One region of the Stenotrophomonas sp. 22LJNL06-5-1 genome, then DNA from elsewhere that is predicted to be linked to it. Evidence: riboswitches for the same ligand, from Rfam matches in the RefSeq annotation. Region 1 holds a riboswitch; the other holds the start of a gene.
The links. Region 1 has a riboswitch for glycine ahead of AC13GF_RS18880 (trimeric intracellular cation channel family protein). Riboswitches for the same ligand answer to the same signal wherever they lie in the genome.
Positions count from the first base shown of each region.

Region 2: another riboswitch for glycine. It lies ahead of gcvP (aminomethyl-transferring glycine dehydrogenase); the one in region 1 lies ahead of AC13GF_RS18880 (trimeric intracellular cation channel family protein).

Region 1 covers NZ_JBSPUE010000010.1:29,135-33,551, forward strand. The annotation lists gene AC13GF_RS18865 (NAD(P)/FAD-dependent oxidoreductase) at 1-611, shown strand, start outside; gene AC13GF_RS18870 (nuclear transport factor 2 family protein) at 694-1,125, opposite strand; gene AC13GF_RS18875 (GIY-YIG nuclease family protein) at 1,199-1,474, opposite strand; glycine riboswitch at 1,515-1,604, shown strand; glycine riboswitch at 1,618-1,721, shown strand; gene AC13GF_RS18880 (trimeric intracellular cation channel family protein) at 1,806-2,423, shown strand; gene AC13GF_RS18885 (MdtA/MuxA family multidrug efflux RND transporter periplasmic adaptor subunit) at 2,708-3,874, shown strand; gene AC13GF_RS18890 (multidrug efflux RND transporter permease subunit) at 3,871-4,417, shown strand, end outside.
Region 2 covers NZ_JBSPUE010000009.1:44,226-48,642, reverse strand. The annotation lists gene AC13GF_RS18055 (multidrug effflux MFS transporter) at 1-861, opposite strand, end outside; glycine riboswitch at 1,161-1,263, shown strand; gene gcvP (aminomethyl-transferring glycine dehydrogenase) at 1,326-4,193, shown strand; gene AC13GF_RS18045 (VOC family protein) at 4,286-4,417, opposite strand, start outside.

The DNA of each region.
Region 1 (4,417 bases):
AGCTGGAAAAACTGGGCGTGGAGGTACTGACCGGCACCCCGGTGAGCGACATCGACAGCCAGGGCTTCAAGCTCGGCGATCAGTTCGTACCGGCACGCACCGTGGTCTGGGCCGCCGGCGTGGCCGCTTCACCGCTGGCGCGCACGCTGGACGTGCCGCTGGACCGCGCCGGACGCGTGCAGGTGCAACCGGACCTGACCCTGCCTGGCCACCCGGAACTGTTCGTGGCCGGCGATCTGGCCGCGCTGAACCAGGCCAACGGCAAGCCGGTGCCCGGCGTGGCACCCGCCGCCAAACAGATGGGCAAGTACGTGGCCGAGGTGATCCGTGCACGCCTGCACGGCAAGCCCGAGCCCGGTCCGTTCAAGTACGCCGACTTCGGCAACCTGGCCACCATCGGCCGCATGGCTGCGATCGTGCACCTGGGCCGGCTGCAGCTGTCCGGCGTGCTGGCCTGGTGGTTCTGGCTGGCCGCGCACGTGTTCTTCCTGATCGGTTTCCGCAACCGCATCGTGGTGCTGCTGAACTGGGCCGTGGCGTACTGGAGCTACCAACGCAGCGCGCGCATCATCTTCGGTGATGATCAGGAAGACCGGCGGCCGAGGCGCTAGGGCCGCACGCATGTTCCTGTAGAGCCGAGCCATGCTCGGCTGCACTTTGCGCGGACTGCAGAAGCCGAGCATGGGCTCGGCTCTACGGCGCCTTCGGCTTCGGGTACCACAACGCGTTGACGATGACCCAGCGCTGGTCGAAGCGGCCCATGTGGAAGTAGTCGACGAACCACGGCGTTTCCAATCGCACCGAGGCGGCGTTGCCGGTCACGTCCAGCACCGTGCAGCGGCGGTCCCATTGATCCTTCGGGGTTTTCAGCGCGCCCTGCTTCGTCAGCGCGACCAGTTCTTCCTTCGACATGCGGCGCAGGCCCAGCCGCTCGTCGGGCGTATCGCCGAGCACCGCGCGCTTGGCCAGGTCCGGGTGCAGGGAGCGGGCGACGCGCTGTGGGTCGGCCTCCAGCTGGCCGTCGACGTAGTCGTGGCAGGTAGCTTCAATGGCCGCGAGGGTGGCCGGATCGGCGGCAGGGCTCGTTGCTGCGGAGAGAGCGAACAGCAGGGCGATCGTGGACATCCGGGTCTCCAGCGCTGAGGGCGCGGGGCGATCATGGCATGGCTGGAAGCGCCCATCCACGCATGGCGTGGATCTACAGAAGCGTCTCGGCAGGTGCCTGCAGCCAGGCCAGCTTGCGTTCGCGCGGCTGCTGCTTGAGTTGCCACTCGGCCCGTGACGCGGCGGCCCGGTCCGGGAATTCGCGCACGGCCAGCACGCGCAGCGGTGGCCGCGCCCGGGTGTAGCGCGCGCCCTTGCCGGCCTGGTGGGCAGCGAAACGCGCCTCCACATCGGTGCTGATGCCGGCGTAATAGCTGCCATCGCGGCATTCGAGCAGGTACAGGAACCAGGGGCGGAGGGACGGGGCCATGCCCGGATTATGCCGTGCTGCACTGCAGCGGATATACTGGCGCCCGAATGCAGGAGAGAGGCGCCGCGCTGGCGCCCGCCGAAGGCGCAGGCTCCCATGATCGCTCAGGCCGGTGGGCTGGAATCCCACCAACCATGCATTCGACTCGCCGAGCTGGAGAGAGGTCACCGGGCACGCCCGGGACGATCCGCCGAAGGGGCACGCGGCCTACGCCGCTGAACTCTCAGGCAAAAGGACAGCGGGAGCGGCACCGGTCATCGTCATCCCGTCATTGCGCAGGCAGTGGCGGTAGTCGCGCATGGCCGGCCCCACCGCGCCCGGAGCCTGCCCCATGCTGCTGTCCATCATCTACCTGATTGCCATTTCCGCTGAAGCCATGACCGGCGCGCTGTCCGCCGGCCGCCGCCGCATGGACCTGTTCGGGGTGGTCATGATCGCCTGCGTCACCGCACTCGGCGGCGGTTCACTGCGCGACATCCTGCTCGGCCACTATCCGCTGGGCTGGGTGAAGCATCCCGAATACCTGGGCTTCACCGTGTGTGCGGCGCTGATCGCCACCTGGGTGGCGCGTTGGATGCACCACTTCCGCCGCACCTTCCTGGTGCTCGATGGCCTGGGCCTGATCGCCTTCACCCTGATCGGCTGCTCGATCGCGCGCGAAGCCGGCCATGCGATGCCGATCGTGCTGATCGCCGGCATGCTGACCGGCGCGTTCGGCGGCGTGCTGCGCGACATCCTCTGCAACGAGGTGCCGCTGATCTTCCAGAAGGAGCTGTACGCGATCATCGCGCTGCTGACCGGCGCGGCCTATCTGTTGCTGCTGCACTGGGGCGTGGCCGACGCCACCGCGATCCTGTGCTGCCTCGGCGGCGGCTTCGCGCTGCGCCTGCTGGCGATCCACTACCGCTGGGAAATGCCGAAGTTCGTCTATCACGACGAAGTGCATTGATTGTTTGACGGTAGTGCCGGCCGCTGTCCGGCAACACGGCACATGCCCGCAGATTCCAGCAGGTTGCCAGCCAGCGGCCGGCACTACCGAATGCGTTGCATGACCATGGTCACGCGGCATTGGCCGGGCTGATTGGCTACCATTGTCACCCCGTTGCTGCCGCGACGGCATCCAGCCACGCCGCGCCCGCGGCCCCGCCAGACACTCCCTCCCCGCTGCCCGTGGTGCCGTGAACGCGCCGACGGGCCCGCATGTCCCTGCGCGCGCAGGGCGCAGGATGCCCCATGTCTGTCGCCGAAAATTCCCGTTCCCGCCGTGCCCGCCCGTTGTGGGTGGTGCTGGGCATCGCCCTCGTCGCCCTTCTGGCGTGGTGGCTGTGGCCCCGGGACGACGCCGGCAGCAGCGACGATGCGCCGGGCAAGACGGTGCCGGTACGCGTGGCGCGCGCCAGCGCCGAGCCGCTGGTGCTGCGCCTGAAGGCGGTCGGTACGGTCACCCCCCTGCACAGCGTGGTGGTACGCAGCCGCGTGGATGGCGAGCTGCTGCGCCTGCACTTCCAGGAAGGCCAACAGGTGAAAGCCGGCGACCTGCTGGCGCAGATCGACCCACGCCCGTATGAGGTGAAGCTGGCACAGGCTCAGGGGATCCAGCAGCAGAACCTGGCCGAGCTGGAGAACGCCGAACGCCAGCTGCAGCGCTACCGCGAACTGCAGAAGCAGAACTACGTGTCCGGGCAGGAACTGAGCGACCAGCAGAGCAAGGTGCGCCAGCTGCAGGGTCGCCGCCTCAGCGATCAGGCGTCTGTTGACGAAGCGCGCCTGCAGCTGCTGTACACCCGCATCACCGCACCGGTCAGTGGCCGCGTCGGGCTGCGTCGGCTGGACGTGGGCAACCTGGTGCGCGCCAGCGATGCCGAAGGCCTGGTGACGCTGGCGCAGACCGCGCCGATCAGCGTGCTGTTCACCGTGCCCGAACCCGAGCTGCCCGCGCTGCTTGATGCCGTGCAGGCGCAACCGGCATTGGCAGTGGAAACCTGGGACCGCGAAGAACGCCGGCAGCTGGCCCGCGGCTCGCTGTCCAGCGTCGACAACCGCATCGATACCACCACCGGCACGCTGAAGCTGCGCGCGCACTTCGAGAACGACGACCTGGCCCTGTTCCCCAACCAGTTCGTCAACGTACGCCTGCAGCTGGGCGAGCAGCCCGCGCTGCTGATTCCCGATGCCGCCGTGCAGTTCGGCAGCCAGGGCAACTACGTGCATGTCGTCGGCAAGGACAACAAGGCGCAGCGGCGCAATGTGGTGCTTGGGCCTGCCGATGACGGACGCGTGGCCGTGCGCTCGGGACTGGCTGCGGGCGACCAGGTGGTGATCGAAGGCATCGACGGACTGGAAGACGGCACCGCGGTGGAGATCATCACCGAGGAGGCCGTGACCAAGGCCGGCGCATGAACCTCTCGCGCGCCTTCATCCTGCGTCCGGTCGCTACCACGCTGCTGATGGTGGCGCTGCTGCTGTCGGGCGTGCTGGCCTACCGCCTGCTGCCGGTGGCAGCGCTGCCGCAGGTCGATTACCCGATCATCCAGATCACCACGTTGTACCCGGGCGCCAGCCCGGAGCTGACCACGCGCACCATCACCGCGCCGCTGGAGCGCCAGCTCGGGCAGATCCCCGGGCTGAAGCAGCTGTCGTCGACCAGTTCCGGCGGTGCGTCGGTGATCACCCTGCAGTTCGGCCTGGAGGTGTCGCTGGGCGTGGCCGAACAGGACGTGCAGGCCGCAATCAATGCGGCGGGCAGCTTCCTGCCCGGCGACCTGCCGGTGCCACCGGTCTACCGCAAGGTCAATCCGGCCGATACGCCGATCCTGACCCTGGCGGTGACCTCACAAGGCCTGTCGCTGCCGCAGGTGCACGATCTGGTGGATACGCGCATTGCCCAGCGCCTGGCACAGTTGCCCGGCGTCGGCCTGGTCAGCCTGGCCGGGGGCCAACGCC
Region 2 (4,417 bases), on a different contig from region 1:
ACCAATGGACACCTGGCGGGTGGGCGTGGTGTGCCCGGCCATGCGCCCGGACAGGAACGAGCCGGTGGTCATGCCGCCGATGGTGGGGATGAACAACCAGGCGAAACCACCCTCGCCCAGATGCAGGTGCTGCATCACGAATACCGGCGCCGAGGAGATGTACAGGAAGATGCCACCGAAGCCGATGCTGCCGGCCAGTGCCAGGCGCAGGAAGCGCGGGTTGAAGCCGATCCGCACGTAGTCACGCATCAACGTGCGCGGCGACAACGGCACGCGCGCTTCAACCGGATGGGTCTCGGGCAGGTAGCGTGCAGTGGCCGCCAGCAGGACCAGCCCGAACACCACCAGGAACCAGAAGATCAGCGGCCAGCCGGCACCACTGAGCAGGATCCAGCCACCGATGATCGGCGCGATGGCCGGGGCGATGCCGAACAGCATCGACACCTGGCTCATCAGGCGCTGCGCGTCGTGGCCATGGTAGAGATCGCGGATCACCGCGCGGCCGACGATCATGCCGACACCCGCCGACAGGCCCTGCAGCGCGCGGAACGCCAGCAAGGTGGTCAGGTCGGTGGACAACGCGCAGCCGACCGAGGCGCCGACGAACACCACCAGGCCACCGAGGATCACCCACTTGCGGCCCCAGGCGTCGGACAGCGGGCCGTGCGCCAGGCTCATCAGGCCATAGAACAGCAGGTACACGCTGATGGTCTGCTGCACCGCCACCTCGTCCACCGCCAGGCGCTGGGCCAGCTGCGGGAACGCCGGGAAGATGGTGTCGATCGAGAACGGACCGAACATGGCCAGGCCGGCGAGCAGCAGGGCCATGCGGCGGGTGGAGGGAGCAACAGCGGCGGTCATGGGGAAGGCGTCCGGCAGGGCCATGCGCGGCACGCACGGCGGGCGCCGGTCCCCTTCTGCAGGGACAGCGCCAGATGAATTCGGGTATCCGCCCATCATAGGTGGGGATTGCGCCCGATGCCATGCAGAGGTGCACAAAACGCACGGCTGGGCCATCGGCCATTCAGGCGCGGTGGCCATACCTGGAGGCGGCCGGCGGGCCCGCAACGGGCTATAATCAGCGGGCAACACGGTGGGAGAAGCGGAACACCGCTGCCGAAGGCGCAACGCCCGTAATCGCTCAGGCCCGATACCACCCGTAACAGAACTCTGGAGAGACCGGTTCGATCCGGCGCCGAAGGGGCACGAAGCTGCGGTCCGCCGCGCTTTTAAACTCTCAGGCAAAAGGACAGAGGGGCGCCCCGCAGACCGCCGACCGGCGGCTTGTGCCCGTGCGTGTGCCCTTTCCTGACGGATCCTTCGCCATGTCCCAGAACACCCCTTCCCTGCGTGAGCTCGAGCACCACAATGCGTTCGTCGAGCGCCACATCGGCCCCAACGACGCCGAGATCGCGCAGATGCTCGATGTCGTCGGCCACGCGTCGCTGGATGGAATGACCGATGCCATCGTACCGGCCAAGATCAAATCGCCGGCGCCGCTGGCGCTGCCGGAATCGATGACCGAAGTACAGGCACTGGCGAAGATCCGTGCGATCGCCGACAAGAACACCGTGCTGCGCAGCTTCATCGGCCAGGGCTACTACGGCACCCACACGCCGAACGTGATCCTGCGCAACATCCTGGAAAACCCGGCCTGGTACACCGCCTACACCCCGTACCAGGCGGAAATCTCGCAGGGCCGCATGGAAGCGCTGATCAACTTCCAGACCCTGTGCGCCGACCTGACCGGCATGGAGATCGCCAACGCCTCGCTGCTGGACGAAGCCACTGCCGCCGCCGAAGCGATGACCCTGGCCAAGCGTTCGGCCAAGTCGAAGTCGGACACCTTCTTCGTGCACGACGCCGTGCACCCGCAGACGCTGGAACTGCTGCGCACCCGCGCCGAGCCCATGGGCATCGTGCTGCGCGTGGGCACCCCGGCCGAAGCACTGGAAGCGGAGGCCTTCGGCCTGCTGCTGCAGTACCCGGACACCTTCGGCCAGGTCGGCGACTACAAGGCGCTGGTCGATGCCGTGCACGCGCGCGGCGGCCTGGTGGCCGTGGCCACCGACCTGCTGGCGCTGACCCTGCTGGCCGCTCCCGGCGAATGGGGCGCGGACATCGTGGTCGGCAACAGCCAGCGTTTCGGCGTGCCGTTCGGTTTCGGCGGCCCGCACGCTGCGTTCATGGCCTGCCGTGATGCCTACAAGCGCTCGATGCCGGGCCGCCTGATCGGCGTCTCCATCGATGCCGAAGGCAAGCCGGCCTACCGCCTGACCCTGCAGACCCGCGAGCAGCACATCCGCCGCGAGAAGGCCACCTCCAACATCTGCACCGCGCAGGTGCTGCTGGCGGTGATGGCCTCGATGTACGCCGTCTACCACGGTCCGGAAGGCCTGGCCCGCATCGCCCGCCGCACCCACCGCCTGGCTTCGATCCTGGCCGCGTCGCTGCGCAGCGCCGGCGTGCAGGTCGGTGGCGACTTCTTCGACACCCTGCACGTCACCGGCGTGCATGCCGATGAAATCCATGCCAAGGCACGCGCCGCTGGTTACAACCTGCGCGCGATCGACAGCGACTCGGTCGGCATCAGCCTGGACGAGACCACCACCCGCGCCGACATCGTCGCCGTGGCTGCGGTGTTCGGCGCTTCGCTGGACGTCGACGCGCTGGATGCCAGCACTGCCGACGCGCTGCCGGCCGGCCTGCTGCGCCAGTCCGCGTTCCTGACCCATCCGGTGTTCAACACCCACCACAGCGAGCACGAACTGCTGCGCTACCTGCGTTCGCTGGCCGACAAGGACCTGGCGATGGACCGCACGATGATCCCGCTGGGCTCGTGCACCATGAAGCTCAACGCCACCGCCGAGATGATCCCGGTGACCTGGCCGGAGTTCTCGCAGATCCACCCGCTGGTGCCGGCCGACCAGGCGCTGGGCTACAAGGAACTGATCGACACGCTGGAAGCGATGCTGGTGGAATGCACCGGCTACGACGCGGTCAGCCTGCAGCCGAACTCCGGTGCGCAGGGCGAGTACGCCGGCCTGCTGGCGATCCGCGCCTACCACCGCTCGCGCGGTGAGGAACATCGCGATATCTGCCTGATTCCGGACTCGGCGCACGGCACCAACCCGGCCTCGGCACAGATGTGCGGCATGAAGGTGGTGGTGACCAAGACCGATGCCAACGGCAACGTCGACGTCGAGGACATCCGCCTCAACGCCGAGAAGTACAGCGACCGCCTGGCCGCGATCATGATGACCTACCCGTCCACGCACGGCGTGTTCGAGGAAGAGGTGGTGGAGATCTGCGAGATCATCCACAAGCACGGCGGCCAGGTGTACACCGATGGTGCCAACATGAACGCCCTGGTCGGCGTGGCCAAGCCGGGCAAGTGGGGTTCGGACGTTTCGCACCTGAACCTGCACAAGACCTTCTGCATCCCGCACGGCGGTGGCGGCCCGGGCGTTGGCCCGTGCGCGGTCAAGGAGCACCTGGCGCCGTTCCTGCCGGGCAAGCTGGGTGACAACGGCCCGGTCGGCATGGTCAGCGCGGCCAGCTTCGGCAGCGCCTCGATCCTGCCGATCAGCTGGATGTACATCGCGATGATGGGCCACGATGGCCTGCGCAAGGCTACCCAGGTCGCGCAGCTCAACGCCAACTACATCGCCAAGCGCCTGGCCCCGCACTTCAAGACCCTGTACACCGGCCGCAACGGCCTGGTGGCGCATGAGTGCATCCTGGACGTGCGCCCGCTGGAGAAGACCAGCGGCATCGGCGCCGAGGACGTGGCCAAGCGCCTGATCGACTTCGGCTTCCACGCCCCGACCCTGAGCTTCCCGGTAGCCGGCACGCTGATGGTCGAACCGACCGAAAGCGAATCGCTGCACGAGCTGGACCGCTTCATCGACGCGATGATCCAGATCCGCGAGGAGATCACCGCGATCGAAGACGGCCGCCTGGACCGCGAAGACAACCCGCTGAAGAACGCGCCGCACACCGCCACCGCGGTGACTGCCAGCGAATGGACCCACGCCTACCCGCGTGAACTGGCTGCGTTCCCGCTGCCCAGCCTGAAGCTGCAGAAGTACTGGCCGCCGGTGGCACGCGTGGACAACGTGTACGGCGACAAGAACGTGATGTGCGCCTGCATCCCGGTCGATGCCTACAAGGATGATGAAGTCGAGGCGTAATCCTTCGACCCATCGGAAATGAAAACGGCCCGCGCAAGCGGGCCGTTTTCATAAGGGCGCGTGGACCCAGGTCCACACCCACAACAATCCGATCACGGGTCCGGCATCTGCCCCAGGCTCAACTGCCACGACACGCCGAAGCGGTCCTGCACCCAGCCGTAGCGGTTGCTGAAGTCATAGTCGCCCACCGGCATCAACCAGTGGCCGCCCTCGCCCAGCACGCG